2 linked regions of the Variovorax paradoxus genome follow. The protein of the gene in region 1 interacts with the protein of each later gene in a pairwise test. Links are inferred from orthologs where the notes say so. Each region holds a gene or a part of one and is shown in the gene's direction. Other genes may lie near its edges.

Region 1 (15,200 bases):
TGTTCGATACGGGCAAGGCGACGGGCGTCTGGGTCATCGGTGGCGATCCGTCGACGGTGCGCTGGCAGCCGGTGGTCGTCGAGCATCTGGACGACGACCGCGCCCGGATCACCGGCCCGCTCAAGCAGGGAGACCAGGTGGTCGCGCTCGGCGCGCACCTGCTGCGCGAAGGCGAGAAGGTGCGTGTCGCGACATCGGCCGCAACGCCAGCGGTGGGCGGAGCCCACCCATGAGCGAAGGCCGCTTCAACCTGTCGGCGCTGGCCGTCCGTGAGCGATCCATCACGTTGTTCCTGATCTGCCTGATCTCGCTGGCGGGGCTGGTCGCATTCTTAAAGCTGGGCCGCGCGGAAGATCCCGCCTTCACCGTCAAGGTGATGACCATCATCACGGCCTGGCCCGGCGCCACGGCGCAGGAGATGCAGGACCAGGTCGCCGAAAAGCTCGAGAAGCGCCTGCAGGAGCTGCGCTACTACGACCGCGCAGAGACCTACACGCGACCCGGCCTGGCATTCACGACCCTGACGCTGCTCGACAGCACGCCGCCGGCATTGGTGCAGGAACAGTTCTATCAGGCGCGCAAGAAGCTCGGCGATGAGACGGGCAGTCTGCCGGCTGGCGTGATCGGGCCGATGATCAACGACGAGTACGCGGACGTCACCTTCGCCCTGTTCGCGCTCAAGGCCAAGGGAGAACCGCAGCGCGTGCTGGTGCGCGACGCCGAGACGCTGCGCCAGCGACTGCTGCATGTGCCGGGCGTGAAGAAGGTCAACATCGCCGGAGAGCAGTCCGAGCGCATCTACGTCGAGTTCGCGCACGACCGGCTGGCCACCTTGGGCATCGGGCCGCAGGACGTGTTCGCCGCGCTCAACAGCCAGAACGCGTTGAGCCCGGCCGGGTCCGTGGAAACCAAGGGCCCGCAGGTCTTCATCCGGCTGGACGGCGCGTTCGACACGCTGCAGAAGATCCGCGACACGCCCGTGGTCGCGCAGGGCCGCACCTTGAAGCTGTCGGATGTGGCTACCATCAAGCGCGGCTACGAGGACCCGGCCACCTTCATGATCCGCAACGGTGGCGAGCCGGCACTGCTGATCGGCGTGGTCATGCGGGAGGGATGGAACGGGCTCGACCTGGGCAAGGCCCTGGACGTGGAAGCCCGTGCCATCAACGCCGAACTGCCCCTGGGCCTGAGCCTGACCAAGGTCACCGACCAGTCGGTGAACATTGCCGCTTCGGTCGACGAGTTCATGGTCAAGTTCTTCGCGGCCTTGCTGGTCGTCATGCTGGTGAGCTTCCTGAGCATGGGCTGGCGTGCGGGGCTCGTGGTGGCCGCCGCAGTGCCGCTGACGCTGGCCGTGGTCTTCGTGGTGATGGCCGCGACCGGCAAGAACTTCGACCGCATCACGCTCGGCTCATTGATCCTCGCGCTGGGCTTGCTGGTGGACGACGCCATCATCGCCATCGAGATGATGGTCGTGAAGATCGAGGAGGGCTACAGCCATGTGGCCGCGTCGGCCTACGCATGGAGCCACACCGCGGCGCCGATGCTCTCGGGCACGCTGGTCACCGCCGTCGGTTTCATGCCCAACGGCTTCGCGCCATCGACAGCGGGCGAGTACACCAGCAACATGTTCTGGATCGTCGGCATCGCGCTGATCGCATCCTGGGTGGTCGCCGTGGTGTTCACGCCTTACCTGGGCGTGAAGCTGCTGCCGAACTTCAAGAAGATCGAAGGTGGCCATGCCGCGATCTACGGCACGCCGCGCTACAACCGGCTGCGTCATGTGCTGGCGCGTGTCATCGCGCGCAAGTGGTGGGTGGCGGGCGCCGTCGTCGCACTCTTTGTGGTGTCGATCCTCGGTATGGGTGTGGTCAAGAAGCAGTTTTTCCCGATCTCCGACCGCCCTGAGGTCCTGGTCGAAGTGCAGATGCCCTACGGCACGTCGATCACGCAGACCAGCGACGCGACGGCCAAGGTCGAGGCCTGGCTCTCCACGCAGCCGGAGGCCCAGATCGTCACGGCCTACATCGGACAGGGCGCGCCCCGCTTCTACTTCGCGATGGGGCCTGAACTGCCCGATCCGTCGTTCGCCAAGATCGTGGTGCGCACGGCCAGCCAGGAGGAGCGTGAGGCCCTGAAGCACCGGTTGCGCCAGGCCATTGCCGATGGCCTTGCGTCCGGGGCGCGGGTGCGCGTGACCCAGCTCGTGTTCGGGCCGTACTCGCCGTTCCCCGTGGCCTACCGTGTCTCCGGGCCCGATGCGAACGAACTGCGAAGGATTGCGGCAGAGGTGCGGCAGGTGATGGACGCCAGCCCGATGATGCGCACCGTCAGCACCGACTGGGGCACCCGCACGCCCACGCTGCACTTCACCCTGAAACAGGACCGCCTGCAGGCCGTGGGGCTGAGCTCCAGCGCCGTGGCGCAGCAACTGCAATTTCTCCTGAGCGGCGTGCCTGTGACGACCGTGCGCGAGGACATCCGCACCGTGCAGGTGGTGGCCCGTTCGGCCGGCAGCACCCGGCTCGATCCCGCGAAGCTCGTGGACTTCACGCTCGCCGGTGCGGGCGGCCAGCGCATTCCGCTGTCGCAGGTCGGCGAGGTCGAAGTGCGCATGGAAGAACCGGTCATGCGGCGACGTGACCGCATGCCCACGATCACGGTGCAGGGCGACATCGCCGACGGGCTGCAGCCGCCCGACGTATCGACAGCGATCACTGCGCAATTGCAGCCCCTGATGCAGAAGCTGCCGGCTGGCTACCGCATCGTCCAGGCGGGCTCCATCGAGGAGTCGGAGAAGGCGACCGCGGCGATGCTGCCGTTGTTCCCCATCATGCTGGCGATCACGCTGCTCATCATCATCTTTCAGGTGCGCTCGATCTCCGCGATGGTCATGGTGTTCCTCACGAGTCCGCTCGGGCTGATCGGCGTGGTGCCGACCTTGCTGCTGTTCCAGCAGCCCTTCGGCATCAATGCGCTCGTGGGGCTTGTCGCGCTGTCGGGCATCCTGATGCGCAACACACTGATCCTGCTCGGTCAGATCCACCACAACCAGCAGGAGGGGCTCGATCCGTTCCATGCGGTTGTCGAGGCGACCGTGCAGCGCGCCCGGCCTGTGATCCTGACGGCGCTGGCGGCGATCCTCGCGTTCATTCCGCTGACGCATTCGGTGTTCTGGGGCGCATTGGCGTACACGCTGATCGGCGGCACCTTCGCGGGAACGATCCTGACGCTGGTGTTCCTGCCGGCGATGTACGCGATCTGGTTCCGGATCAAACCCGGCAATGCGACCCAGGCCGCGCACTGATGCGCTTCATCACCATTCATCAAGATCGAAGGAGCCAGTCATGTCGAGTTCATCAGTCGTTGTCGTGACGGGCGCGTCCTCCGGCATCGGACGCGCCGCCGCGGAAATTTTCGTGGCGCGAGGCTGCCGCGTGTTCGGCACCGTGCGCGACCTGCGCAAGGCACCTTCGCTGCCCGGTGTCGAATTCGTCGAGATGGACGTCCGGGACGAAGGCTCGGTTCAGCGGGGCATCGCATCCGTCATCGACCGTGCCACGCGCATCGACGTGCTGGTCAACAACGCGGGGATGATGATGATCGGTGCGGCCGAGGAAACCGCGACAGCGGAGGCCGCGGAATTGTTCGACACCAACGTCTTCGGCATGCTGCGCGTGACGCGCGCGGTGCTCGCCCACATGCGTGAGAAACGCCGTGGGCGCATCGTCAACGTGAGTTCCGTGCTCGGTGTGCTTCCGGCGCCGTACATGGGCCTGTATGCGGCCAGCAAGCATGCGGTGGAGGGGCTGTCGGAGTCGCTGGATCACGAAGTGCGCCAGTTCGGCATTCGCGCCACGCTGGTGCAGCCGGCCTTCACCCGGACCCACCTCGATGCCAATGCGCCCCGTGTCAAGGCGCGGATCGCGGGCTATGACCGCGAGCGCGACCTGGTGTCGCTTTCCGTGGCCGACAGCGTGAGCAGTGCGCCCGAGCCGCACGGCGTGGCGAGCACCATCGTCGAGGCGGCGCTCGGCCCCTGGCGCATGCGTTGCACGCCGCCGGGGGAGGCGTCGTTGCTGACGAAATTGCGCCGCTTCATGCCGGCAGGACCGGTGGATGCGAGCCTGAGAAAAAAGCTGGGACTCGCCTGAGCACCTGTCCGAGATGCTCGCACCAGCATCGCCCTGACCAACAAGAAGGAGAACATCGTGGACAGCCTGGATCTCCTGCGCACATTCAGCGAGGTCGCCACTTCGGGGAGCTTCTCCCGCACGGCCAAGCATCTTTCGCTGTCCAAGGGCACCGTCAGCAAATACATCGCGGCCCTCGAGAGCCGCTTCGGTGTCAGATTGCTGAACCGGACCAGCCATGCCGTCAGCCTGACCGACGCCGGCGCCTTGCTGCTCGAAAGAAGCAGGCCCATGCTCGAACTGGCCGACGTTACGCAAGCCGAGCTCCAGGATCGCGCGCGGATTCCCAGCGGGCGCGTGCGCATCTCGGCGCCTTACGGCATGGAGCTGACGGAACTGCCGGCACTGATCAACGCCTTTCTTGGCCACTATCCGGAGGTCAGCATCAGTCTCGTGCTCACGAACCGCATGGTCGATCTTGCGGAGGAGGGCATCGACATCGCGCTTCGCTTCGGCGTCTTGGCCAACAAGAACCTGATCGTTCGAAAACTGGTGTCGATGCAGCTCACTGTCTGCGCGGCGCCTGCCTACTGGCGCACGCATGGTGTGCCTGCCCATCCGGGCGAGCTTGCGCATCACATCGCGCTGTTCAGCAGCCATCTGAATCCGCTGCCCAAGTGGCGTTTCGAAGTCGACGGTCAGCCGCTCGAGGTCGCCGTCCGTGGACCGTTGGACGCGACGGAAGCCAGCCCGCTGATCCAGGCGGCCCTGCTTGGCGCAGGCGTCGTCTACCTGCCCTCGGTGATGCTCGAGCCCTACGTCGAGAGCGGGCGCCTGGTGCCCGTGCTGTCGCAGTTCGTTCGCAGCGACATGTGGCTGTCCGCCGTGTACCTGGAGCGCCGGCACAGTACGGCGGTGCACCGCGCACTGCTGGATTTTCTGGCAAGCCGGTTGAAGCCTTCAGGGTCGAAGATCAACATCGACTCGGCCGGAGGCGTCGCATCGAGATGAAAGATCGGCGCTCGTTGGTATCGACCGTTCCGAACTCTCCTGTGAACACGGCTTGCGACTTCGCCTCTTTTCCAGGATCTTTGAAATGTCTGGCGCTCTCTTTCTTCATGCCCGGTAAAGTACCAAGCAGTTTTTCGAACTCTATTTGCCTGCTTTGAACGCCATCAACTTCGACCACTCCCTCTTCGACGCTGCCATCGTCGACCTCGACGGCACCATGGTCGACACGCTCGGCGACTTTGCCGAGGCCCTGAACCGCATGCTGCGCGACCTCGACCTGCCGCCGGTGCAGCCCGCCGCCATCGAACGCATGGTGGGCAAGGGCTCGGAGCACCTGATCCTGTCGGCGCTGGCGCATGTGGGGGCGCCGGCCCCGGCGGCGCTTTTCGATCGCGCGTGGGAGCGCTACCAGCACCACTATCTGGAGATCAACGGCCGCCATTCGGCCGCGTACCCCGGTGTGGTCGAAGGCCTGAAGGCGCTGCGCGCGCGCGGGCTGCGGCTGGCCTGCCTCACGAACAAGCCGACGGCTTTCGCCAAGCCGCTGCTGGCCGCGAAGGGGCTCGACGGCTTCTTCGAGCAGGTGTTCGGCGGCGATGCCTTCGAGCGCAAGAAGCCCGATCCGCTGCCGCTGCTGAAGACCTGCGAAGCGCTGGGCACGGTGCCGTCGCGCACGCTGATGGTCGGCGACTCGAGCAACGACGCGCGTGCGGCACGCGCCGCCGGCTGCCCCGTCGTGCTCGTGACCTACGGCTACAACCACGGCGAGCCGGTGCGCGGCGTGGATGCGGACGGGTTCGTGGATTCGCTGGCCGAGTTCGCGGCGGCCTGAGGGCTGCCTCTTTACTGCTTTCCGAGCAGCGCGTCCTTCAGCTTCCAGTCGGCCGGGTTCGGGCCGAGCCAGATGCGCATCAGCGCATTGAAGAACGCCACCTCCTTCACCGGATCGGGCTGCGGCACGCCGCGCACCGTGATCAGCGTGCCCGTGCCGGGCAGCCAGTCGATGGTGAAGGTGTCGCCCGCCTTGAGCTGCTTCTGGTCCGCGAACATCTGGCCCATGCGCAGCAGGCCGGGGATCAGATTGACCATCTCGCTCTTGGGCGAGTTGTCTTCCACGCCCTTCACGAACAGCTTGCCGAGCTCGTTGGCGTCGATGTCGCGCAGCATCGTGATCGCCACGCGCTTGGGGCCCGGCACGGCCAGCGCCTCTTCGGGGGTCGAGGCCTTCTTGCCCAGGTACAGGCCGGCCGTGTAGACCTTGATGATGGTCTTGTAGCGGATGCCTGCGCCATTGAGCTGCAGCGGGGCGCCGCGCAAGTCCATCTGGTCTTCGAGCTTGATGCCGGCCACGTCGACCTGCGCCGCGAAGGCGCCACCGCAGAGCGCGGCGGAAAGAAAAACGAGCGCCGCGAGGCGGGAGAACACGGCCGGGAGCGGGAGGGCGAACAAGTGAGTCTCCTTGAATTTGCGAACGGTCGTGCGAATGTATCTTTTTGTTTTATCGCGCAGGGCCCGGGGGAACCCTGAAGCCAGCCGTTGCACAAGGCGCCGTTTTCGTGGGCTAAACTCGGCGCTCCATGTTCGTTCATCACATCATTCAAACAGGTGAAGGCAGCCGGGGAGCCTGGCCCTGGCGTCGCCATACATCGCTGACTGTTTGATTGCACGGCGCACGCCGTGCGCCCGCGGCGCCGGATCGATCCCCTCGACTCCGGGCCACCAGTGAATGACCTTGCCACCGACCGAAGGAGCGTCGGCCGGCAACTGGAGAACGATCCGTGATCACCGAACTTGAATTCAAGAGCCTCAGCGCCCAGGGCTACAACCGCATCCCGCTGATGGCCGAGGCCTTTGCCGACCTCGAAACCCCTCTTTCCCTTTACCTGAAACTCGCCCACTCGCAGGGCGGCGGCAAGCACAGCTTCCTGCTCGAATCGGTCGTCGGCGGCGAGCGCTTCGGGCGCTACAGCTTCATCGGATTGCCCGCGCGTACGCTGCTGCGTGCTTCGGGCTTCGGCGCAGAGGCCGTCACCGAAGTGGTGACCGACGGCCAGGTCGTCGAGACCGCCAAGGGCAATCCGCTGGACTTCGTGGCCGACTACCAGAAGCGATTCAAGGTTGCGCTGCGGCCCGGCCTGCCGCGCTTCTGTGGCGGCCTGGCCGGCTACTTCGGCTACGACACCGTGCGCCACATCGAGCGCAAGCTCGAAAAAAGCTGCCCGCCCGACACGCTGGGCTGCCCCGACATCCTGCTGCTGCAGTGCGAAGAACTCGCGGTCATCGACAACCTGTCGGGCAAGCTCTACCTCATCGTCTACGCCGACCCGAAGCAGCCCGAGGCCTATGCCGTGGGCAAGCGCCGCCTGCGCGAGCTGAAGGACAAGCTCAAGTACTCGGTGAGCGCGCCCGTCGTGAAGCCCACGCAGGCGCATCCGCCCGAGCGCAGCTTTGCCAAGGCCGACTACATCGCCGCTGTCGAGCGCGCGAAAGAGATGATCGCCGCCGGCGACTTCATGCAGGTGCAGGTGGGCCAGCGCATCAGCAAGCGCTACACCGAGTCGCCGCTGTCGCTGTACCGCGCGCTGCGTTCGCTGAACCCGTCGCCCTACATGTACTACTACAACCTGGGCGACTTTCACGTGGTGGGCGCCTCGCCCGAGATCCTGGTGCGCCAGGAGAACACCGGCGACGGCGAGCAGAAGATCACCATCCGCCCGCTGGCCGGCACGCGCCCGCGCGGTGCCTCGCTCGAGCTCGACAAGGCGGCCGAGGTGGAACTCATCAACGATCCGAAGGAACGCGCCGAGCACGTGATGCTGATCGACTTGGCGCGCAACGACATCGGCCGCATCGCCAAGACCGGCACCGTGAAGGTGACCGAGGCCTTCGCGGTGGAACGCTACAGCCACGTGATGCACATCGTGAGCAACGTCGAAGGCACGCTGAAGGACGGCATGACCGCCATCGACGTGCTCAAGGCCACGTTCCCCGCCGGCACGCTGACCGGCGCGCCGAAGGTGCATGCGATGGAACTGATCGACCAGCTCGAGCCCACCAAGCGCGGGCTCTACGGCGGCGCCTGCGGCTACATCAGCTATGCCGGCGATATGGACGTGGCGATCGCGATCCGCACCGGCATCGTGAAGGACCAGATGCTGCACGTGCAGGCCGCAGCCGGCGTCGTGGCCGACTCGGTGCCCGAGCTGGAGTGGAAAGAAACAGAAGCCAAGGCGCGCGCACTGTTGCGTGCCGCCGAACTGGTCGAGGAAGGCCTGGAATGAGCAACGCACCGGACATTCAGAACGATTTCTCGCACGAGATCATCGGCGCCGCCGTCGAGGTGCAGCGCGTGCTCGGAACGGGGCTCGATGAAGGGGCTTACGCCGCGGCGCTGGCCATCGAACTCGCCGAACGCGAGATCGGCTTCACGCGCGACGTGGTGCTGTCGGCCACCTACAAGGGCCGTTCGCTCGGCGAGGTGTACCGCGCAGGCTTCGTGATCGAGCAGTCGGTCATCGTCGAACTCAAGGCGGTCGATGTGCTGACCGATTTGCACCGTGCGCAGGTGCTGGCCGCATTGCGCCTGTCGGGCCTCAAGCTGGGCCTTCTCATCAACTTCAACGTGTTCCCTGTCGTGAAGGGCGTGCACCGGATTGTGAGCAAGCCATGAAACTGCTGATGATCGACAACTACGATTCGTTCACCTACAACATCGTCCAGTACTTCGGCGAGCTGGGCGCGGACGTGCAGGTGCATCGCAACGACGAGATCACCATTGAGCAGCTCGGCGAGCTGATCGCTTCGGGCGTGACGCGGCTGGTGGTATCACCCGGGCCGTGTTCGCCGGCCGAGGCGGGGGTGTCGGTGGCGGCCATCGAGGCCTTCGCGGGCAAGCTGCCCATCCTGGGCGTGTGCCTCGGTCACCAGGCCATCGGCGCGGCCTTCGGCGGCAAGATCGTGCGGGCGCAGCAGCTCATGCACGGCAAGACCAGCGAGATCACGACCACGCAAGAAGGCGTGTTCGCGGGGCTGCCCGAGAAGTTCATCGTCAACCGCTACCACTCGCTCTCGATCGAGCGCGAGAGCTGCCCGAAGGCGCTGGCTGTCACCGCCTGGACCGACGACGGCGAGATCATGGGCGTGCGGCACACCGGCTTCACGCACGACGTGCGCATCGAAGGTGTGCAGTTCCATCCCGAATCGATCCTCACCGAGCACGGCCACGCCATGCTCAAGAACTTCCTGGACTGATCCCCATGACCGACCGCTCTTCCCTTGTCGACCTGCGCAGCGACACCGTCACGCAGCCCACGCCCGCGATGCGCGAAGCCATGGCGGCCGCGCCGCTGGGCGACGACGTCTTCAGCGCCGACCCGAGCGTGAACGCGCTGCAGGAGAAGATCGCCGCGCTGCTGGGCTTCGAGGCGGCGCTCTTCGTGCCCACGGGCACGCAGAGCAACCTGTGCGCGATCCTGTCGCACTGCGGCCGTGGCGACGAGTACATCGTCGGCCAGCAGGCGCATGCCTATCGCTGGGAAGGCGGCGGCGCTGCGGTGTTCGGCAGCGTGCAGCCGCAGCCGCTGGACCATGCGCCCGACGGCACGCTGCCGCTCGCGCAGATCGAGGCGGCCATCAAGCCCGACGACGCCCACTTTGCGCGCACGAAGCTGCTGGCGCTGGAGAACACGCTGGGCGGCAAGCTGCTGCCGTTCGACTACGTGCAGGCCGCGACCGATCTGGCCAAGCGCAAGGGACTGCAGCGGCACCTCGATGGCGCGCGGCTCTTCAATGCGGCCACCGCGCAGGCGGCGCTGAACCAGCGAACCGATATCCGCGCCGAAGCCCGCCGCATCGCGCAGTGCTTCGACAGCGTGTCGGTGTGCTTCAGCAAGGGCCTGGGCGCACCGATCGGCTCGGCACTGGTCGGCTCGCGTGACTTCATCGCGCGCGCGCACCGCATCCGCAAGATGGCGGGCGGCGGCATGCGGCAGGCGGGGTTGCTGGCTGCAGCCGCGTCGCATGCGCTCGATCACCACATCGACCGCCTCGCCGACGACCATGCGCTGGCGCAACGGCTCGCACAGGGGCTCGAAGGCATTGAAGGCCTGACCGTCGAGGCGCCGCACACGAACATCGTGTTCGTCGATCTCACGGGCGCGGCGCAGGCGCGTTCTTCGGAGCTGCTCGCCAGCCTCAACCAGCAGGGCATCCTTGCGACCGGGCTGTATCGCCTGCGCTTCGTGACGCACCTGGATGTCGATGCCGCGGGCGTCGACCGCGCTGTCGCGGCGATCCGCGGCTTCTTCAAGGCCTGAGGCCTGGCTACACGCACACACCGAGGAGACTCTTCATGATCACCCCCCAGGAAGCGCTGCAGCGCACCATCGAACACCGCGAAGTCTTCCACGACGAGATGCTGCACATCGTGCGACTCATCATGAGCGGCGAGTGTTCGCCCGTGATGATGGCCGCGCTGATCACCGGCCTGCGCGTCAAGAAGGAAACCATCGGCGAGATCACCGCCGCGGCAGAGGTGATGCGCGAGGTGTCGACCAAGGTGCCCGTGGCCGACACCACGAACCTCGTGGACATCGTCGGCACCGGCGGCGACGGCTCGCACACCTTCAACATCTCGACCTGCTCGATGTTCGTGGCGGCCGCGGCCGGCGCCAAGGTCAGCAAGCACGGCGGGCGCAGCGTGTCGAGCAAGTCGGGCAGTGCCGACGTGCTGGAGTCGCTGGGCGTTAACATCAACCTCAAGCCCGAGCAGATCGCGCAGTGCATCGCGCAGGTCGGCATCGGCTTCATGTTTGCGCCGAACCACCATCCCGCGATGAAGAACGTCGCGCCGGTGCGCAAGGAACTCGGCATCAAGACGATCTTCAACATCCTCGGCCCGCTGACCAACCCGGCCGGCGCACCGAACATCCTGATGGGCGTGTTCCACCCCGACCTCGTGGGCATCCAGGTGCGCGCGCTGCAACGCCTCGGCGCAGAGCATGCGCTGGTGGTCTACGGCCGCGACGGCATGGACGAGATCTCGCTGGGCGCCGCCACCATGATCGGCGAGCTCAAGGACGGCGAAATCCGCGAGTACGAGTTGCACCCGGAAGACTTCGGCTTCCAGATGGCGAGCAACCGTTCGCTGCGCGTCGAGACGCCCGAGCAGTCGAAGACCATGCTGATCGGCGTGCTGGACAACCAGGCCGGCCCGGCGCTGGATATCGTGCTCCTCAATGCAGGCGCGGCGCTGTACGCAGCCAACGTGGTCGACTCGGTGCCGGCGGGCGTGGAGCGCTCGCGCCAGGCCATCGCGTCCGGTGCGGCGAAGGCCAAGCTCGCAGAGCTGGTCAAGGCCTCCACTTCCTTCTGAGAATCAGGCCGTCGTGCCATCGAAAGCAGAGCAAGCCATGTCAGACATTCTCGACAAGATCGTCGCCGTCAAACGCCAGGAAGTCGCCGCTGCGCTGAAGCGCGCCTCGCTCGAAGCCGTGCGCTTCGACGCCGAGAGCCGCGTGCTCACGCGCGACTTCGAAGCCGCCTTGCGCGCCAAGATCGCGGCCGGCCAGGCGGCGGTGATCGCCGAAGTCAAGAAGGCCAGCCCGAGCAAGGGCGTGCTGCGCGAAGACTTCATTCCGGCCGACATCGCGCAAAGCTATGCCGAGGGCGACGGCGTGGTCAGCGCGGCCTGCCTCTCAGTGCTGACCGACAAGCAGTTCTTCCAAGGCGGCGTCGACTACCTCAAGCAGGCGCGCGCCTCGTGCGACCTGCCCGTGCTGCGCAAGGACTTCATCATCGACGCCTACCAGGTGTACGAGTCGCGCGCGATGGGCGCCGACGCGATCCTGCTGATCGCCGCCTGCCTCGACGACGCGCAGATGAAGGACTACGAAGCCATCGCGCGTGGATTGGGCATGGCGGTGCTGGTCGAGGTGCACGACGCGGCCGAGTTGGAGCGCGCGCTGAAGCTCAAGACGGCGCTCATCGGCGTGAACAACCGCAACCTGCGCAACTTCGAGGTGTCGATCCAGGCGACGATCGATTTGTTGCCCAGGCTGCCGGCGGACCGTCTACCGGTGACCGAGTCGGGCATTGCCACGCGCGAGGACGTCGCCACGCTGCGCGCCGCGGGCGTCAACGCCTTCCTGGTCGGCGAAGCGTTCATGCGCGCCAAGGAACCCGGCGAGGCCCTCGCTGCGTTGTTCAAATGACCCGGCCGGATCAGCTGTCGAGCAGCGATCCTGCCGACTGGCCGGTGGCGACGGGCTGGCAGCCGCTGGTCGACGATTTCTTTGCGGGCGCAGTCGGCCAGAAGCTGCAGGGTTTTCTGCGCGAGCGGCTCGACGCCGGGGCGGTGATCTTTCCGCCGCAGCCGTTGCGGGCGCTGGAACTCACGCCGCCGGAAGACGTGCGGGTCGTGATCCTGGGCCAGGACCCGTACCACGGGCGAGGGCAGGCCGAAGGGCTGGCCTTCTCGGTAGCGTCGGGCGTGGCCCTGCCGCCGTCGCTGCGCAACATCTTCAAGGAACTCCAGCGCGACCTGGGCACGCCGCCGCCGGCATTTCCGAACCCGGGCGGCAGTCTCGTGAAGTGGGCGACGCACGGCGTGCTGCTGCTCAACACCTGTCTCACGGTTGAAGAAGCCCAGCCGGCCAGCCATGCAGGCCGCGGTTGGGAGGTGCTCACCGACGCCGTGATTCGCCACGTGGCGCAGGGCGAACGGCCTGTTGTTTTTATGCTATGGGGCTCGCACGCGCAAAGTAAGCGCGCGTTGATTGACGTAGAGCGCCATAAGGTACTGATGTCGAATCATCCCTCGCCGCTTTCTGCGCTCCGGCCGCCCGTCCCGTTCATCGGCTGCGGTCATTTTGGCCAAGCCCGTGCATGGCGCGAGGCGCAGCAGCCAGGAGGCTCCGAACTTCGCTCATAATCGGGGGCTACACACCTCGAGCAGGTTTCCAAGCTTCATCTTTTGCTGGGAATCCTGTGTAGTCACAAAATCGTGCTATATTTCGAGGTTCGCCGGAGAGGTGGCCGAGTGGTTAATGGCAGCAGACTGTAAATCTGCCCTCTTACGAGTACGCTGGTTCGAATCCAGCCCTCTCCACCAGCGATGAATTTGGTTTCTAAGAGCGATTGGATCTAGCGCTTTGGGTGCCTTGAAGTGCCCCCGATGCGGGAGTAGTTCAATGGTAGAACCCCAGCCTTCCAAGCTGATGACGCGGGTTCGATTCCCGTCTCCCGCTCCAGAGACCCGGTTCGGCGCCGGAAGCGATTTGGTTAGAACAAAAGCCCTTTTGGCTCAGTGGTAGAGCACTCCCTTGGTAAGGGAGAGGTCGCGGGTCCGATTCCCGCAAAGGGCACCAGTTTTCTGGGGTTGCAACGACAGGCTTGCGACCCATCTGCATGCGTTGAAATCGTTTTTTTCGGAGTCGAAAAATGGCAAAAGGTAAATTCACCCGCACCAAGCCGCACGTGAACGTGGGCACGATCGGTCACGTTGACCACGGCAAGACCACGCTGACGGCTGCGATCGCAACCGTTCTGTCGTCCAAGTTCGGCGGCGAAGCCAAGGCTTACGACCAGATCGACGCAGCGCCCGAAGAAAAGGCCCGCGGCATCACGATCAACACCGCGCACGTCGAGTACGAAACGGCCAACCGCCACTACGCACACGTCGACTGCCCCGGCCACGCCGACTACGTGAAGAACATGATCACGGGCGCCGCTCAGATGGACGGCGCCATCCTGGTGTGCTCGGCCGCTGACGGCCCGATGCCCCAGACCCGTGAACACATCCTGCTGGCTCGCCAGGTGGGCGTGGGCTACATCATCGTTTTCCTGAACAAGTGCGACATGGTCGACGACGCCGAGCTGCTCGAGCTGGTCGAAATGGAAGTGCGCGAGCTGCTCGACAAGTACGAGTTCCCTGGCGACGACACCCCCATCATCCACGGCTCGGCCAAGCTCGCCCTCGAAGGCGACAAGGGCAAGCTGGGCGAAGAAGCCATCCTGAAGCTGGCCGAAGCGCTGGACACGTACATCCCCACGCCTGAGCGCGCTGTGGACGGCACGTTCCTGATGCCCGTCGAAGACGTGTTCTCGATCTCGGGTCGCGGCACCGTGGTGACCGGCGCTGTCGAGCGCGGCGTGATCAAGGTCGGCGAAGAAATCGAAATCGTCGGCATCCGCCCGACCGTCAAGACCACCTGCACCGGCGTGGAAATGTTCCGCAAGCTGCTGGACCAAGGTCAGGCTGGCGACAACGTCGGCGTGCTGCTGCGCGGCACGAAGCGCGAAGAAGTCGAGCGCGGCCAAGTGCTGTGCAAGCCCGGCTCGATCAAGCCGCACGTGCATTTCACCGCCGAGGTGTATGTCCTGTCCAAGGACGAAGGCGGCCGTCACACGCCGTTCTTCAACAACTACCGTCCGCAGTTCTACTTCCGCACGACGGACGTGACCGGCGCGATCGAGCTGCCCGCGGACAAGGAAATGGTCATGCCCGGCGACAACGTCAGCATCACCGTCAAGCTGATCAACCCGATCGCGATGGAAGAAGGCCTGCGCTTCGCCATCCGTGAAGGCGGCCGTACCGTGGGTTCGGGCGTCGTGGCCAAGATCCTCGACATCTAAGCCAAGCGTAAAGAGTACCGGAGGGGTATAGCTCAATTGGCAGAGCGTCGGTCTCCAAAACCGAAGGTTGTAGGTTCGATTCCTACTGCCCCTGCCACCTAGGTGGCGCCCCGACAAGCCCATCGCGATCCGATGGGCTTCGGCGTCTCAAGGGATGCATTGAATTGAAGGCCGAAAGGCCACAGGAAACCAGCCGAACATGGCCACTTCTCAAATCGAAACCGTGAGCACGGGCGCCGACAAAGCCAAGCTGGCTGCGGCGGTGGTGCTGGCAGTGGGCGCCATCGTGGCGTTCTACCTGCTGTCGCGCCAAGGCTCGCTGGTGCAATGGGCTGCTCTGCTGGTCGGCTTGGCCGCGGCCGTGGGCGCCTTCGGCAGCTCCGAGAATGGCCGTCAGCTGTGGGCTTTCGGTCGTGACTCGTG
Region 2 (15,207 bases), 3.9 Mb from region 1 along the record:
CTGGCGCACGAGTTTCCGCGCACAGTGTCCCGGCTCACCGAAATGCAGTCGAGCGAATTCCTCGCCCTGGAACGCCGCATCGTCGACACCCGACTCACATGAAAAAAACCGCTCTTGCCCTGTTCCTGGCGTTGGCCAGCCTGCCGCTCTGGGCCCAGTCCAATGCGGCCTCGGGCAGCGCCGACCTCGAAGCCGAACGCAGTCGCCTCTCCACCGAGCGCGAGGCCATCGAGTCGCGCTACGCGAAGGAGCGCGCGGCCTGCTACGCGAAGTTTGCGGTTGAAGACTGCCTGCGCGAAAGCCGCAGCCGCCGTCGCAAGGAAACCGACCACATCAAGCGGCAGGAAACCGCGATCAACGACATCCAGCGCCAGCGCAGCGGCGCCGCCGAGCTGCAGAAGCTCGACCAGAAGGCCGCCAATCAGCGCCCACAGGATTCGCGCGAACAGCGTGAGAAGTCGCAAGAAGACCAGAAGGCGCGCGAGCAGCGCGCCGCCGACCACGCGGCGAGCCGCGCCGCGACGGCGGCCGATGCGGACGCGCGCCAGCGCCAGTTCGAGGACAAGCAGAAGGCCCATGCCGACGAGCAGGCCAAGGCGGCGCAGCGCCGCGCCGATGCACCGGCCGCGACCACGCGCTTCGAAGAAAAGCAAAGGCGGGCGGCGGAACACCGCGCCAACCGCGAACGCCAGAACGCCGAGCGCACCAAGCCGCGCGGTGCGCCGTTGCCGCCGGCACCGGCGCCCTGAGCCAACGGGCGGTCGCTCAGGCCGCCGCAGGCAGCGGGTCGAGCTTGAGCACCGCGATCGAGATGTTGTCGCCCGTGCCGCGTGCGCGGCGCCGGGCTTCCCCCACGAGAATTTCGACCGCATCGCGCGGCGGCTGCGCGTACAGCACGCTGGCCAGCTCTTCCGGCGAGAAGTAGTGCCAGAGCCCGTCGCTGCAGGCCATCAGCAGATCGCCCGGCTGCAGCTTGGGAATGTGGTGCGGATCGACGGGCGGCGGCGTGGTCGTCATGCCCAGGCAGCCCAGCAGGATGTTGCCTTGCGGATGGATGTTGGCCTCGGCCTCGCTGATCTGGCCGCGATCGACCAGCGCCTGCACATACGAATGGTCGCGCGTGCGCTTGACCAGCGCGCCGTCGTTGAAGTGATAGATGCGTGAGTCGCCCGCGTGGATCCACGCGCAGCCGCCCTGGGGCGTCATGAGGAAGGCGGCCAGCGTGCTGTGCGGCTCCTGCTCGCTGGACAGCGCCGTGAGCTTGATGACCGTGTGGGCGTCTTCGAGCAGTTGGCGCAGCACGACAGCAGGGTCGTCGCGCTCGGGGCTGAAACGGGTGAAGAGCTGGCGCGCGGTCATCAGCACCTGGTCGGACGCCTTGCGCCCGCCGCTGCGCCCGCCCATGCCGTCGGCGATGACGCCGAGCACGCAGCCCGGCGTGCGCGGATGGCTCATCAACAGCACCTGGTCCTGCTGGTAGGGGCGGTCCCCCTTGTGGAGGCCGGTGGCTGCGGCGAGTCGAAAGCCTTGGGTCATGAGCGCTGGGGCGCCAGAGGCGCGCTTTCTGTCTTCTCTGGGGTTCGTGTCAGGACGTATTATCGAATGAACACGCGCGGCCCCATGCGGCACGCGCACCCCCACCGTTGGACTCCAATCTTCATTCCCTTTCCCGTCAGCTGATCGAGCTGCGCATCGCGCATGCCGACCTCGACGCCACCATCGACCGGCTCTCGGAAGACAGTGCGCCGCCCGACGAATTGCTGATGCGCCGCCTGAAAAAACGCCGCCTCGCCCTGCGCGACCAGATCGCCCGGCTCGAGAACGCGCTCGACCCGAAAGAGCCGGCGTGACGTCGCCGCTCGAAAACCAGGTGCGCGACGCGTTCGCGCAGGACGGGGTGCTGTCGCAGGCCGCCGAGCAGTTCCGCGAGCGCGGCGGCCAGACCGAAATGGCCATGGCCGTGGCCCGCACCATCTCCGACGGCGGCATCCTCGTGGTCGAGGCCGGCACCGGCGTGGGCAAGACTTTTTCGTACCTCGTGCCCGCGCTGCTGAGCGGCGAGCGCGTGCTGCTCTCGACCGCCACCAAGACCCTGCAGGACCAGCTGTTCGGCCGCGACCTGCCGCGCCTCGTCGAAGCCTTCGCACTGCCGATACGCACGGCGCTGCTGAAAGGGCGGGGCAGCTACCTGTGCCTGCACCGGCTCGACATGGCGCGCCACGACGCTTCGCTGCCCGAGCGCGGCAGCCTGCGCACGCTGGCAAAGATCGAGCAGTGGTCGAAAGCCACGCGCACCGGCGACTTGGCTGAGCTGCCGGGGCTCGACGAACGTTCGCCGTTGATCCCGCTGATCACCTCCACGCGCGAGAACTGCCTGGGCGCGCAATGCCCGCAGTTCAAGTCATGCCACGTCAACCTGGCGCGGCGCGAGGCGCTGGCGGCCGACATCGTGGTCATCAACCACCATCTGTTCTTTGCCGACCTCGCGGTGCGCGAGACCGGCATGGCTGAGTTGCTGCCGACCGTGAGCGTCGTCGTGTTCGATGAAGCGCACCAGCTCAACGAAACCGGCGTGCAGTTCCTCGGCGCGCAGCTCGGCAGCGGACAGGCACTCGACTTTGCGCGCGACATGCTCGGCGCAGGCCTGCAGCATGCGCGTGGGCTGGTCGACTGGCAGCAGTTGGTGGCGGGCGTCGAACGCGCGGCGCGCGAACTGCGCCTGGTGGTCGGCAAGCAGTGGCCGGGCGCCAAGCTGCGCTGGATCGGCCCTGCACCCGAGGGCGTGAATGCCGAGGCCTGGCAGGGCGCGCTCGACGACTTGCAAGACGCCTTCGTACAGGCCGCCGACGGGCTGGACACGGTGAGCGAAATCTCGCCCGACTTCGTGCGCCTGCACGAGCGCGCGCGCCAGCTTGCCAAACGCACCGCGCGCTTCGCGCAACCCTGCGAACTCGACTCGGTGCGCTGGGTCGATGTGGGCACGCAGCTGCGCCTGATCGAGTCGCCGCTCGACATCGCCGATGCAATGCGCAAGCGGGTGCTCAAGCTGACCGACGAGCCTGTGGAGTCCGACTTGCCATACGGGGATGAAGGCGATGACGACGAAGACCCCGAGCACGGCGCCGTCCCGCCGCCACCGCAGGAAGACAGCCGCCGCGCCTGGGTGTTCACCTCCGCCACGCTGGGCGACGACCCCACGCTGCGCTGGTTCACCGAGCCCTGCGGCCTGCGCGACGCCGAAGTGTTGCGCGTGCAGAGTCCGTTCGATTACGCCTCGCAGGCAGCGATCTACGTGCCGCGGGCTTTTCCGAAGCCCAACGATCCCACGCACAGCCAGCAGGTGGCCAAGCTGGCCGCACACGGTGCCGCCGAACTCGGCGGGCGCACACTGGTGCTCACCACCACGCTGCGCGCGCTGCGCACCATCGGCGACGCGATGCGCCAGCAGTTCGAGCTGCTCCAGACGGAGGCGCGGCCCGAGGTGCTGGTGCAGGGCGAGCTGCCCAAGCGCGTGCTCATGGACCGCTTCCGCGAAGGCGCGAGCAACGGGCGCGCAGGCTGCGTGCTGGTCGCGTCGGCGTCGTTCTGGGAAGGCTTCGATGCGCCGGGTGACGCGCTGCAGTTCGTCGTTATCGACAAGCTGCCGTTCCCGCCGCCCAACGACCCGCTGGTGGAGGCCCGCTCGCAGCGGCTCGAAGCGCAGGGGCGCAGTTCGTTCAGCGATTACTCGCTGCCCGAAGCGGCCGTGGCATTGAAACAGGGAGCGGGGCGCCTCATTCGCCGTGAAACCGACAGCGGCGTCCTCGCGATCTGCGACACGCGCCTCGTGGCGATGGGCTATGGCCGGCGGCTGCTGGCGGCGTTGCCGCCGATGCGCCGGCTGGAAACCGAAGCGGATTTCGAGAGCGCGATCGACGCGCTCAAGAAACCTTACTGAGATCTACCGAAGTGACCGAAGTGGTCGGCTGGCTCTGGATTACCAGAGCTTCCACCATGGATCGTCCTTGCCCTTGAAGCCGTTGGCCAGGTAGGAGCTCTTCGGGTAGTTGGTGGTCAGCACGCGCTGCGCATCGTCGCGCAGGTCCTTCATGCCGAGTGCGTCGTACGACTTCACCATGATGTACAGGGCTTCTTCGAGCGCCGGCACTTCGCGGTAGTCGGCCAGCGCGATCTGTGCCCGGTTGATGGCCGCCAGGTAGGCGCCACGCGAGTAGTAATAGCGCGCCACGTGAACTTCGTACTGCGCGAGCGAGTTCACGATGTAGTTCATGCGCTGGCGCGCGTCGGGCGCGTAGCGCGATTCGGGGAAGCGCGTCACGAGGTCGCGGAAGGATTCGAACGATTCCTTGGCAGCCTTCTGGTCGCGCTCGGACAGGTCCTGGCGCGTCAGGAACGCGAACATGCCCAGGTCGTCGTTGAAGTTGATCACGCCCTTCAGGTAGAGCGCGTAGTCGAACGCCGGGCTGGCCGGGTGCAGCTTCATGAAGCGGTCGAGCGTGGCGATGGCGTTGGCTTTTTCGCCTGCCTTGTGCTGGGCGTAGGCCTTCTCAAGCTGGGCCTGCTGGGCCAGCGGCGTGCCGGCGGCACGGCCTTCGAGCTTCTCGTACAGCGGCACCGCCTTGTCGTAGGCGCCGGAGCCGACTTCGTCCTTGGCTTCCGAGTAGATGCGGTTGGGGCTCCAGTTCGCGGTCTTGTCTTCCTTGGTGGTGGAACCACAGCCGGCGACGAGAAGGGCCGCCGCGCTGAGCGCGATCCAGGCAGGGACCGATAATTTGGCGCGAAACATCACATACGGCTTTCGTGAAACAGTTGCCCTCAATTATATCGACCGACCCCCTGACCGATCCTCCGGAAGGGCCTGAAGCTGAAGAGGGCGCCGATCTCGCGGAGCCGAGCGAGCTGCGGCCCTTCGCGATCGATCAGGCGCAGCACGGCCAGCGGCTCGATCGCGCGCTGGCCGCCCTGGTGCCGGAGTTTTCGCGCAGTTACCTTCAGCAACTCATCGAGGCCGGCGCCGTCGAGCTGCAAGGGCGCACGCTCACCAAGGTGTCTGCCACGGTGCGCGTCGGGCAGTCGGGGCGCATCGAGTTGCGGCCCACGCCCCAGAGCCAGGCCTTCCGGCCCGAGGCGATGGACCTGGTCACCGTCCATGAAGACGAGCACCTGCGGATCATCGACAAGCCGGCCGGCCTGGTGGTGCACCCGGCGCCCGGCCACTGGAGCGGCACGCTGCTGAACGGACTGCTGGCGCTCGACCCGAAGGCCGTGCTGCTGCCGCGCGCGGGCATCGTGCACCGCCTCGACCGCGACACCAGCGGCCTGATGGTGGTGGCGCGCACGCGGGCCGCGATGGACGCCATGGTGGCGCTGATCGCCGCGCGCGACGTGAAGCGGCAGTACCTGGCGATGGGGCACAAGGCCTGGGAAGGCGCGGCGGCCCGCCAGGTCGATGCGCCGATCGGCCGCGATCCGCGCAACCGGCTGCGCATGGCCGTGGTCGACCTGGAGCGCCACGCGGGCAAGACCGCACGCACGCTGATCGAGCGGCTCGACAGCCACACCGAGGGCTGCGCGGTGCGCTGCACGCTCGAAACTGGCCGCACCCACCAGATCCGCGTGCACATGGCGTCGATTGGTCATCCACTGGTCGGCGATGCGCTCTATGGCGGCGCGCCCGCGGTGGGGCTGTCGCGGCAGGCGCTGCATGCGTTCCGGCTGGCGTTCGTGCATCCCGTCACGCAGCAGCCGATGGAGTTCCGCTCGCCGCCGCCGCCCGATCTGGCCCAGGCTTTGCAGACCTGGGGGCTGGATTACAATCGCGCCTGACGGCCCGAGGGCCGCGCCGGCCACCCGATGCCGGCCTTGCGTTGCACTCGCCGCGTGCCGGCAACGCCTACCCCTTCCATCCATCTGAACAAGCGTCGCCAGGCGCCTTTTTCCGGATAACGCGAACCATGAATACGGCGGATGCCAAGCGCATTCTCGAAACCGCCTTGATCTGTTCGAGCCAGCCGCTGCCGGTGCGCGACATGCGTGTGCTGTTCGACGACGAGCTGGGTGTGGACACCATCAAGGTGCTGTTGCTCGAACTGCAGGAAGACTGGGCGCAACGCGGCCTGGAGCTGGTGAGCGTCGGCAGCGGCTGGCGTTTCCAGAGCCGGCCCGAGATGCGCGATGCCCTCGATCGCCTGCATCCCGAGAAGCCGCCGCGCTACACGCGTGCCGCCCTCGAGACGCTGGCCATCATTGCCTACCGGCAGCCGGCCACGCGCGGCGACATGGAAGACATCCGCGGCGTCACGATCAACTCCCTGATCCTCAAGCAGCTCGAAGACCGCGGCTGGGTCGAGGTGATCGGCCACCGCGAAACGGTCGGCCGGCCCGCGCTCTACGCGACGACCCGCCAGTTTCTCGACGACCTTGGGCTGGCCTCGCTGGACCAGTTGCCGCTGGTGGAAACGCCCGCGCAGCAGGCGGCGCTGGTCGATGCACTGCAGCAGGCCTCGGGCGACCAGCCGGGACTGCCGATGGATGTCGACGCGGCGGAAGACGCCGTGGCCGAATCCGCAGACGCCGCCGTGCGCGTGACCGAAGAGGGCGTGCAGCCCGAACTCGACATGGTCGATGCGCCGCCCGAGTCGGCTGAGCTGGCCGAGGTCGTTTCGACCGATGCGGCGGAGTTTGCCGAAGAGGTGGTGGCGATCACCGGGGGCGACGAAGCCGTCGAGCCCGTAGATGAAGCGCCCCAGGCGTCCGAGCCAGAAGCCGGCAAGTTGCCCGCCGACCCCGAAGGGGCCATCGCGCCCGAAGAACCCCCATCCGACGTCCCGTCCCCCGCAGCGGACGAGGCCGATCCCCACGATCCCCACGCTGTTTCTCCCGGAAAAACCCCATGAGCTCATCCGACACCGACGACGCAGCGAAGCTGCCGGTCGAACCCGAAGTCAAGAAGCGGAAGCGGACAGCCACGCCCAAGCAGGCGACGGAAGTTGCGGTTGAATCCGTGGTTGCGCCCGCAGAGGCAGCAGGGGCCGAGGCCGAAGCAGCGCCGAAGAAGCCGCGTGCGCCCCGCAAGAAGAAGGCGGTCGAGGTTCCGGCTGCCGATGAGCAATTGCAGAGTGCGGCGGAAGTCGCTCCTGCGGCCGAAGCTCCCGCGGCGGTGGAGCCCGATGTGGCGCCCGTGGTTGCCAAAGCCGCGACGGCCGACGAAGACGAGCCCGCACCGGTCGAAACGAAGCGTCCCCAGGCGTCCGATCAGGACGACGACCGCGCGGACGATGATGAAGACGACGAGGAAGACGAGCCCGACGAAGAGGAAGACGACCTCGACCGTGCCCGTCGCGCCGCCGAGCGCGAGCAGCGCAACGCGCTGCCGCCCGAGCCGATCCGCTTCTCCGACGTCATTTCCGGCCAGTTCGATGCCGACGAAGAAAGCCCCGAGGTGCCGCCGCTCAAGCGCGTGCTGCTGCCCGAGGCCGATTCACCCAAGCTGCACAAGGTGCTGGCACAGGCCGGTCTCGGTTCGCGCCTCGAGATGGAGCAACTGATCCTGCAGGGCCGCATCTCGGTCAACAACGAGCCGGCCCACATCGGCCAGCGCATCCAGTACGGCGACCAGGTCAAGATCAACGGCAAGCCGATCCGCTACCGCATCGCTCCGCCGCCGCCGCGCGTGATCGCGTACCACAAGCCCGTGGGCGAGGTGGTCACGCACGACGACCCGCAAAACCGCCCGACGGTGTTCCGCAAGCTGCCGCGACTGCAGCAGGGCAAGTGGCAGTCGGTCGGCCGGCTCGACCTGAACACCGAAGGCCTGTTGCTGTTCAGCAGCTCCGGCGACCTGGCCAACCAGCTCATGCACCCACGCTTCGGCCTGGAGCGCGAGTACGCGGTGCGCGTGCTGGGCGCGCTCACCGCCGAAGAAAAGAAAAAGCTGATCGAAGGCGTGCGCCTGGACGACGGCATGGCGCAGTTCGGCACCATCGAAGACGGCGGCGGCGAAGGCTCCAACTGCTGGTACCGCGTGACCATTTCCGAAGGCCGCAACCGCGAAGTGCGTCGCCTGTTCGAGTCGGTGGGCCACGCGGTCAGCCGACTCATCCGCATCCGCTACGGCGCGATGGTGCTGCCGCGCGGCCTCAAGCGCGGCGCCTGGATGGAACTCGACGAGCGCGACATCCAGGCGCTGTTCCAGGCCTCCGGCGGCGCGCAGGCGCGACCGGCGGGTCCGCAGCAGCAACGCGGCCCCGGTGGCCCGGAGGGCGGCGGTCGCAACGGTCGGAACAAGAAGCGCCGTGGCAACAACAACAACCGCAACGGCAACAACGCCGGCGGCATGGGCGGCGGTCAGCCGCGTGAAGCACGCGGCGAAGCACCGATCCCGAGCCCGTTGGGCGACGGTCGTCCGCCGCGCGGCGAGCGCGGAGGACGCGGTGGCCCGAACCGGGGCGGCGGCAATGGCGGTCCGCCGCAGCAACAAGGGCGCCGCGGCAACGCAGGCCCCGGCAACCGTCAGGGCGGCCAGGGGCAAGGGCAGGGCGGCGGTGGCAATCGGGCGCCAGGTGGCGGCGGTGGTGGCGGCGCTGCGAACCAGCCCGATCCGATGAAGACGTCGGTCGGCTACATCGGTGCCGACAGCTTCTCGCGCCAGCGCAAGGAACAGCGCGGCGGTCCGGGACGTCGCGGCGGTGGTGGGGGTTCGCAAGGCGGTGGCGGCTTCGGTGGCCCGGCCGGCAGCCGCCGCCGCGGACGCTGAAAACCAGCCGTCGCAGCGCGGCCTTTCGCGGGGTTTTCACCAATCCCGCAGGTCGCGCCGGTTAAAATCAGAGGCTTTGTCGACGGGCCGCGAAACAAATTCGCTGCAGTTGTGACAAAACACTTCAAAATCAAAGCTCAGGAAGCACTTCAATGGCTATCGAACGTACCCTTTCCATCATCAAGCCCGACGCCGTCGCCAAGAACGTCATCGGCAAGATCGTCTCCCGCTTCGAGGCTGCCGGCCTCAAGGTTGTCGCCGCCAAGCTGGTTCACCTGTCGCGCAACGAAGCCGAGCAGTTCTACTCGGTGCACAAGGAGCGTCCCTTCTTCAAGGACCTCGTCGAGTTCATGATTTCGGGCCCCGTGTTCGTGCAAGCACTCGAAGGCGAGAACGCCATCGCCAAGAACCGTGACCTGATGGGCGCCACGGACCCGAAGAAGGCAGCCGCCGGCACCATCCGCGCCGACTTCGCCGACAGCATCGACGCCAACGCCGTTCACGGCTCGGACGCGCCCGAAACGGCTGCCGCCGAAGTCGCTTTCTTCTTCGCCGGCCTCAACGTCTACGCACGCTGAAGCCGTTTCTCGCCTGAATTCATGACCACAGCCAATCTGCTCGAATTCGATCTCGACGGGCTGGCTGCGTTCTGCGAAAAACTCGGCGAGAAAAAATTCCGCGCCACGCAGCTGTTTCGCTGGATCCACCAGCGTGGCGCCAGCGACTTCACCCAGATGACCGATCTGGCGAAGTCGCTTCGCGAGAAACTCGCGACCACCGCGCGCGTGGAGGCCCTGTCGGTCCTCACGCAGCATGAATCCAAGGACGGCACGATCAAGTGGCTGTTCGACGTCGGCGGCGGTGATGCGGTCGAGGCCGTGTTCATTCCCGAAGACGACCGCGGCACGCTGTGCGTGTCGTCGCAGGCCGGTTGCGCCGTGGGCTGCCGCTTTTGCTCGACCGGGCATCAGGGCTTCAGCCGCAACCTCACCACGGGCGAAATCGTCGCCCAGCTCTGGTTTGCCGAGCATTTCCTGCGCAAGCACCTCAAGCGCAACGAGCGCGTCATCTCCAACGTGGTGATGATGGGCATGGGCGAGCCGCTGCAGAACTACTCGGCGCTGGTGCCCGCATTGCGCACCATGCTCGATGACAACGCCTACGGGCTGTCGCGCCGCCGTGTCACGGTGTCGACTTCCGGCGTCGTGCCGATGATCGACCGCCTGGGTGCCGATTGCGCCGTCGCCATGGCCGTCTCGCTGCATGCGCCCAACGATGCGCTGCGCGATGACCTCGTGCCGCTCAACCGCAAGTACCCGATCGCCGAACTGCTCGAGGCCTGCAAGCGCTACCTCGTGCATGCGCCGCGCGATTTCATCACCTTCGAATACTGCATGCTCGACGGCGTCAACGACCAGCCCGAGCACGCGCGTCAGCTGATCGAGCTCGTGCGCAAGCACGACGTCTCGTGCAAGTTCAACCTGATTCCGTTCAACCCGTTTCCCGCGTCGGGCCTGCTGCGCTCGCCGCAACCGCGTGTGCTGGCCTTTGCCCGCACGCTGAGCGAAGCGGGCCTCGTGACCACCGTGCGCAAGACGCGCGGTGACGACATCGACGCCGCCTGCGGACAACTCGCCGGCGACGTGAAAGATCGCACCCGTGCGGCCGAGCGCATGGCCCAGCGCCGTGCGGAGGTGGCCGAGCGCCCCGTCGTGCTGCACCCTCGCGCCAAGATCCCCAAAACAACCGTTCCCCAGGAGCATTGACGCAATGAGCATGGCCTTACCGACGACGACCGCGAGCGTGCAGCGAGTGCTGAGCGCAGGAATCGCGAGCGTCGCCGTGGCGCTTCTTCTCGCGGGCTGCGTCAACACGCGAACCACCACCACCGGGCTTGTCGGCAGCGGAGCCGACAGTGGCGCCCCTGTCGTGACCCACACCGACGAAAACAACCGCCGACGCGCCCGCCTGCGGATGGAGCTGGCTGCCGGCTACTTCGAACAGGGCCAGACCTCGGTTGCCCTCGAAGAACTCAAGCAGGTGCTGGCCATCGATCCGGGTTACGCCGATGCCTACAACCTGCGCGGGCTGGTCTACATGCGGCTTGAGGACGCGGCCCAGGCGGAAGACAGCTTCCGCCGCGCGGTCGCGATCAATCCGCGCGACGCCAACACGCGCCACAACTACGGCTGGTTGCTGTGCCAGCAGAACCGCTACGGCGACGCCGCACAGCAGTTCGCCGCGGCACTGGCTGTGCCCAGCTATGCCGACCGCGCCAAGACGCTCATGACCCAGGGGGTTTGCGAGCTCAAGGCCGGCCAGCGGCAGCAAGCTGAACGCAGCCTGCTGCAGGCCTACGAACTCGACGCCGGCAATCCGGTGATCGGCTTCAACCTGGCCTCGGTGCTGGCGCAGCGCGAAGAGTGGTCGCGCGCGCAGTTCTACGCTCGCCGTGTCAACAACAGCCCGTCGGCCAATGCAGAGACGCTCTGGCTGGGCGTCAAGATCGAACGGAAGCTCAACAACCGCGAGGCTGTCGCGCAGCTGGGCGGTCAACTGCAACGACGTTTCCCTCAATCGCGGGAGGCAATGGCGTACGAGCGCGGGAATTTCAATGACTGAACGGGTTTCGGAGTTCGGGACGTCCGCGGCACTGCCGCTGGCAGAGGCCGACGTCGCGGAAAAAACGGCCGGCGACATGCTGCGCGAAGCGCGCGAAGCGCATGGCCTGCACATCGAGATGGTGGCCGCGGCGCTCAAGGTGCCGCCGCAAAAGCTGCTCGCGCTTGAAGCCAACGACATCGCCTCGCTGCCCGACCCCGTCTTTGCGCGGGCCCTCGCCAGCAGCGTGTGCCGCGCACTGCGCGTCGATCCGGCGCCGGTGCTCGCCAAGTTGCCGGGCGCCCAGCGCGCACCGCTGGCCGAAACCAATCGGACGCTGAACGCCCGTGTGGTCTCCGACACGCCGCGCTGGAACGGCGGGCGCTCCGGCGGCCTGCCGTCGCGCGCGCTGCTGACGGTCGTGGTGCTGCTGCTGATCGGCGCCGGCGTGCTGTTCTGGATGCCGCAATCGGCGTTTGACCAGATCGGCGCTTCCGTTGGCCGACTGACGGCGAAGAACGAGGCCGAGACCATGCCGCCTCCCGATCAGGGCGGGGTCTCGGAGCCTGTGCCGACGCAGGCCGTGGCCCCGACCGGCCCGGTGGATGCCGCACCGGCTGCTGGTGTCCTGGCCGCCGTGCCGGCCGTCCCGGCCTCTGCGCCCCTGGCGGCGGTCGCCAACACCAGCACCGCAAGCAGCCAGCAGCTCGTCTTCGTGGCGCGCGAGGAATGCTGGGTCACCGTCACCGAAGCCGGCGGCAAGCAGTTGCTGCGCCGCAGCCTGCAGGTCGGCGAAACCGTCGGGCTGTCGGGCACGCTGCCGCTGTCCGTGGTGGTGGGGCGAGCATCGGCGGTCGATGTGCAGGTGAACGGAAAGCCCTACGATCTGAAGCCTGTCACCCGCGGAGGCGGCGTGGCGCGTTTCGAGGTGAAATCGTGACAACCGACTGCACTCCCCAACCCATTGAATCGGCCGCGCCCAAGGCGCGCCGTTCGCGCCAGGCCAGTGTGGTCTGGGGACCGCGCACGGTCACGGTGGGGGGCGACGCGCCCACGCGCGTGCAATCGATGACCAACACCGACACGGTCGATGCCATCGGCACCGCGATCCAGGTCAAGGAGCTCGCCATTGCGGGTTCCGAGATGGTCCGCATCACCGTCAACACGCCCGAAGCCGCCGCGCAGGTGCCCTACATCCGCGAGCAGCTCGACCGCATGGGCATCGACGTGCCGCTGATCGGCGACTTCCATTACAACGGCCACCGCTTGCTCACCGACTATCCGGCCTGCGCCGAGGCGCTGAGCAAGTACCGCATCAACCCCGGCAACGTGGGCAAGGGCGACAAGAAGGACAAGCAGTTCGGCCAGATGATCGACGCGGCCATGCGCTGGAACAAGCCGGTGCGCATCGGCGTGAACTGGGGCAGCCTCGACCAGGAACTGCTCGCCAGCCTGATGGACACCAACAGCCAGCGCGCCACGCCCTGGGACGCCAAGCAGGTGATGTACGAGGCGCTGATCACCTCGGCCATCGAATCCGCCAAGCTGGCCGAGTCGATGGGCATGGCCGGCAACCAGGTCATCCTGTCGTGCAAGGTGAGCGGCGTTCAAGACCTGATTTCGGTGTACCGCGAACTCGCGCGGCGCTGCGACAACCCGCTGCACCTGGGTCTGACCGAAGCCGGCATGGGCACCAAGGGCACGGTGGCTTCGGCCACGGCGCTGTCGATCCTGCTGCAGGAGGGCATCGGCGACACGATTCGCGTGTCGCTCACGCCCCAGCCGGGCGAGTCGCGCACGCAGGAAGTGCTGATCGCCAACGAAATTCTTCAGGCCCTGGGGCTGCGCGTGTTCGTGCCCAGCGTCACGGCCTGCCCCGGCTGCGGCCGCACCACGAGCACCACGTTTCAAGAGCTTGCCAAGCAGATCGACGACTACCTGCGCCTGCAGATGCCGGTCTGGCGCAAAAAGTACCCGGGCGTCGAGACGCTGAAGGTGGCCGTCATGGGCTGCATCGTCAACGGTCCCGGCGAGAGCAAGCACGCCGACATCGGCATCAGCCTGCCCGGCACCGGCGAAGCGCCTGCGGCGCCGGTCTTCATCGACGGCGAAAAGGCCCTCACGCTGCGCGGCGACAATATCGCCAACGAGTTCCACCAGCTCGTCGAAACCTACATCGAAAAGCGCTTCGGCAGCGATCACGCTGTCCTGGCCTGACACCTCCGCAGACTCATGGCTGAAAAACTGAATGCCGTCAAAGGCATGAACGACATATTGCCGCCCGAATCGGCGCGCTGGGAGTGGCTCGAAGCCACCGTGCGCGACCTGATGGGGCGCTATGCGTACCGCAACGTCCGCACCCCGATCCTGGAGCACACGGCGCTGTTCGTGCGCGGCATCGGCGAAGTGACGGACATCGTCGAGAAGGAGATGTACGCCTTCGAAGACCGCTCGGACAAGCATGGGCAGTCGGAGCATCTGGCGATGCGGCCGGAGAATACGGCCGGCCTCGTGCGCGCCGTGATCGAGCACAACATGCTCTACGAAGGACCCAAGCGCCTTTGGTACATCGGCCCGATGTTCCGTCGCGAAAAGCCGCAGCGCGGGCGCTTCCGCCAATTCCATCAGATCGGCGCCGAGGCGCTCGGCTTCGCCGGCCCCGATGTCGATGCCGAATTGATCCTGCTGGCCACCGCGCTGTGGAAGGCCATCGGCCTGACCGACGTGCGCCTGGAGCTCAACAGCCTGGGCCAGCCCGCCGAGCGCGCGCTGCACCGCGCGCAGCTCATCGCCCACTTCGAGCAGCACGCCGACAAGCTCGACGAGGACGGCAAGCGCCGTCTGCACAGCAACCCGCTGCGCATCCTCGACACGAAGAATCCGGCGATGAAAGAGGTGGTCGAAGCGGCGCCGAAGCTGATCGATTTCCTGGGCGCCGAATCGCTGGCGCACTTCCAAGGGGTGCAAGCCATCCTCAAGGCCAACGACATCGCCTTCACGATCAACCCGCGCCTCGTGCGCGGTCTCGACTACTACAACCTCACGGTGTTCGAGTTCGTGACCGACCGCCTCGGTGCGCAGGGCACGGTGTGCGCCGGCGGCCGCTACGACGATCTCATCGCGCAGATCGGCGGCAAGCCGGCGCCCGCCGTGGGCTGGGCCATCGGCGTCGAGCGCGTGCTCGACCTGCTGAAAGAGCAGGGTGCCGAAGTGCCCGCACCGGTGCCCGACGTCTATGCCATCGTGCCCGACGCCGCCTCGATGCCTGTGGTGCTGCGCGCCTTGCAGCAGCTGCGCGAAACCGGCGTGCGCGTGCAGATGCACGCCAGCACGGCCGAAGGCCTTGCGAGCTTCAAGGCACAGATGCGAAAGGCGGACGCCAGCGGCGCCACCTACGCCCTGATCTTCGGCGCCGATGAACTTGCGCGCGGTGAAGTGACTCTCAAGGCCTTGCGCGACGCCAGCGTTGCGCAGTCCGCCCGTTCACTTGCTGAAGTGACCACCTGGGCCGCCACCCTACAATCGCCGGCTCCCAACCTCTGACAGCGCATGGCCACCCATCTCGACCTCGAAGAACAGGAACAGCTCGACCAGCTCAAGCATTTCTGGAACACCTACGGCACCCTGATCACCTGGGCCGTGCTGCTCGTCGCCGGCGCCTTCGTGGCCTGGAACGGCTGGCAGTACTACCAGCGCACCAAGGCAGCCCAGGCCGCGGCACTTTATGACGAGGTCGAACGCAGCACGCAGTCCGGCGACGTCGAGCGCATCCAGCGCGTGATGACCGACATGAAGGAGCGCTTCGCAGGCACCGCCTACGCACAGCAGGCCGGCCTGCTGGTCGCCAAGAC

The links.
Region 2: the proteins of GFK26_RS04070 (region 1) and ndk interact in binary tests that used the Escherichia coli proteins (3 or more experiments, as listed by UniProt). The link is inferred for Variovorax paradoxus from one-to-one orthologs.

Annotation. Positions count from the first base shown.
Region 1 is NZ_CP045644.1:884,029-899,228, reverse strand. The notes cover bases 11,275-14,212. They hold GFK26_RS04070 (uracil-DNA glycosylase), read left to right. Parts: upstream 11,275-12,351; coding sequence 12,352-13,074; downstream 13,075-14,212. Other genes in these bases: tuf (elongation factor Tu), read left to right, coding at 13,584-14,212; trpC (indole-3-glycerol phosphate synthase TrpC), read left to right, coding at 11,555-12,355; trpD (anthranilate phosphoribosyltransferase), read left to right, coding at 11,275-11,517. In the rest of the region: GFK26_RS04130 (efflux RND transporter periplasmic adaptor subunit), read left to right, coding at 1-233; GFK26_RS04125 (efflux RND transporter permease subunit), read left to right, coding at 230-3,307; GFK26_RS04120 (oxidoreductase), read left to right, coding at 3,348-4,154; GFK26_RS04115 (LysR family transcriptional regulator), read left to right, coding at 4,212-5,144; gph (phosphoglycolate phosphatase), read left to right, coding at 5,362-5,976; GFK26_RS04105 (chalcone isomerase family protein), read right to left, coding at 5,988-6,593; trpE (anthranilate synthase component I), read left to right, coding at 6,923-8,425; GFK26_RS04095 (GxxExxY protein), read left to right, coding at 8,422-8,814; GFK26_RS04090 (aminodeoxychorismate/anthranilate synthase component II), read left to right, coding at 8,811-9,395; ltaE (low-specificity L-threonine aldolase), read left to right, coding at 9,401-10,459; more of trpD, read left to right, coding at 10,495-11,274; more of tuf, read left to right, coding at 14,213-14,777; preprotein translocase subunit SecE, read left to right, coding at 14,977-15,200. UniProt on the Escherichia coli protein: Excises uracil residues from the DNA which can arise as a result of misincorporation of dUMP residues by DNA polymerase or due to deamination of cytosine.
Region 2 is NZ_CP045644.1:4,820,474-4,835,680, forward strand. Bases 7,676-10,620 are described here. They hold ndk (nucleoside-diphosphate kinase), read left to right. Parts: upstream 7,676-8,907; coding sequence 8,908-9,333; downstream 9,334-10,620. Other genes in these bases: GFK26_RS22220 (pseudouridine synthase), read left to right, coding at 7,676-8,755; rlmN (23S rRNA (adenine(2503)-C(2))-methyltransferase RlmN), read left to right, coding at 9,355-10,521; pilW (type IV pilus biogenesis/stability protein PilW), read left to right, coding at 10,526-10,620. Also shown: cell division protein ZapE, read left to right, coding at 1-102; GFK26_RS22185 (hypothetical protein), read left to right, coding at 99-749; GFK26_RS22190 (PP2C family protein-serine/threonine phosphatase), read right to left, coding at 766-1,536; GFK26_RS22195 (YdcH family protein), read left to right, coding at 1,644-1,850; GFK26_RS22200 (ATP-dependent DNA helicase), read left to right, coding at 1,847-3,937; GFK26_RS22205 (outer membrane protein assembly factor BamD), read right to left, coding at 3,977-4,786; GFK26_RS22210 (RluA family pseudouridine synthase), read left to right, coding at 4,801-5,826; SMC-Scp complex subunit ScpB, read left to right, coding at 5,955-6,896; more of GFK26_RS22220, read left to right, coding at 6,893-7,675; more of pilW, read left to right, coding at 10,621-11,377; GFK26_RS22240 (helix-turn-helix domain-containing protein), read left to right, coding at 11,370-12,296; ispG (flavodoxin-dependent (E)-4-hydroxy-3-methylbut-2-enyl-diphosphate synthase), read left to right, coding at 12,293-13,573; hisS (histidine--tRNA ligase), read left to right, coding at 13,589-14,899; GFK26_RS22255 (YfgM family protein), read left to right, coding at 14,906-15,207. UniProt on the Escherichia coli protein: Major role in the synthesis of nucleoside triphosphates other than ATP. The ATP gamma phosphate is transferred to the NDP beta phosphate via a ping-pong mechanism, using a phosphorylated active-site intermediate.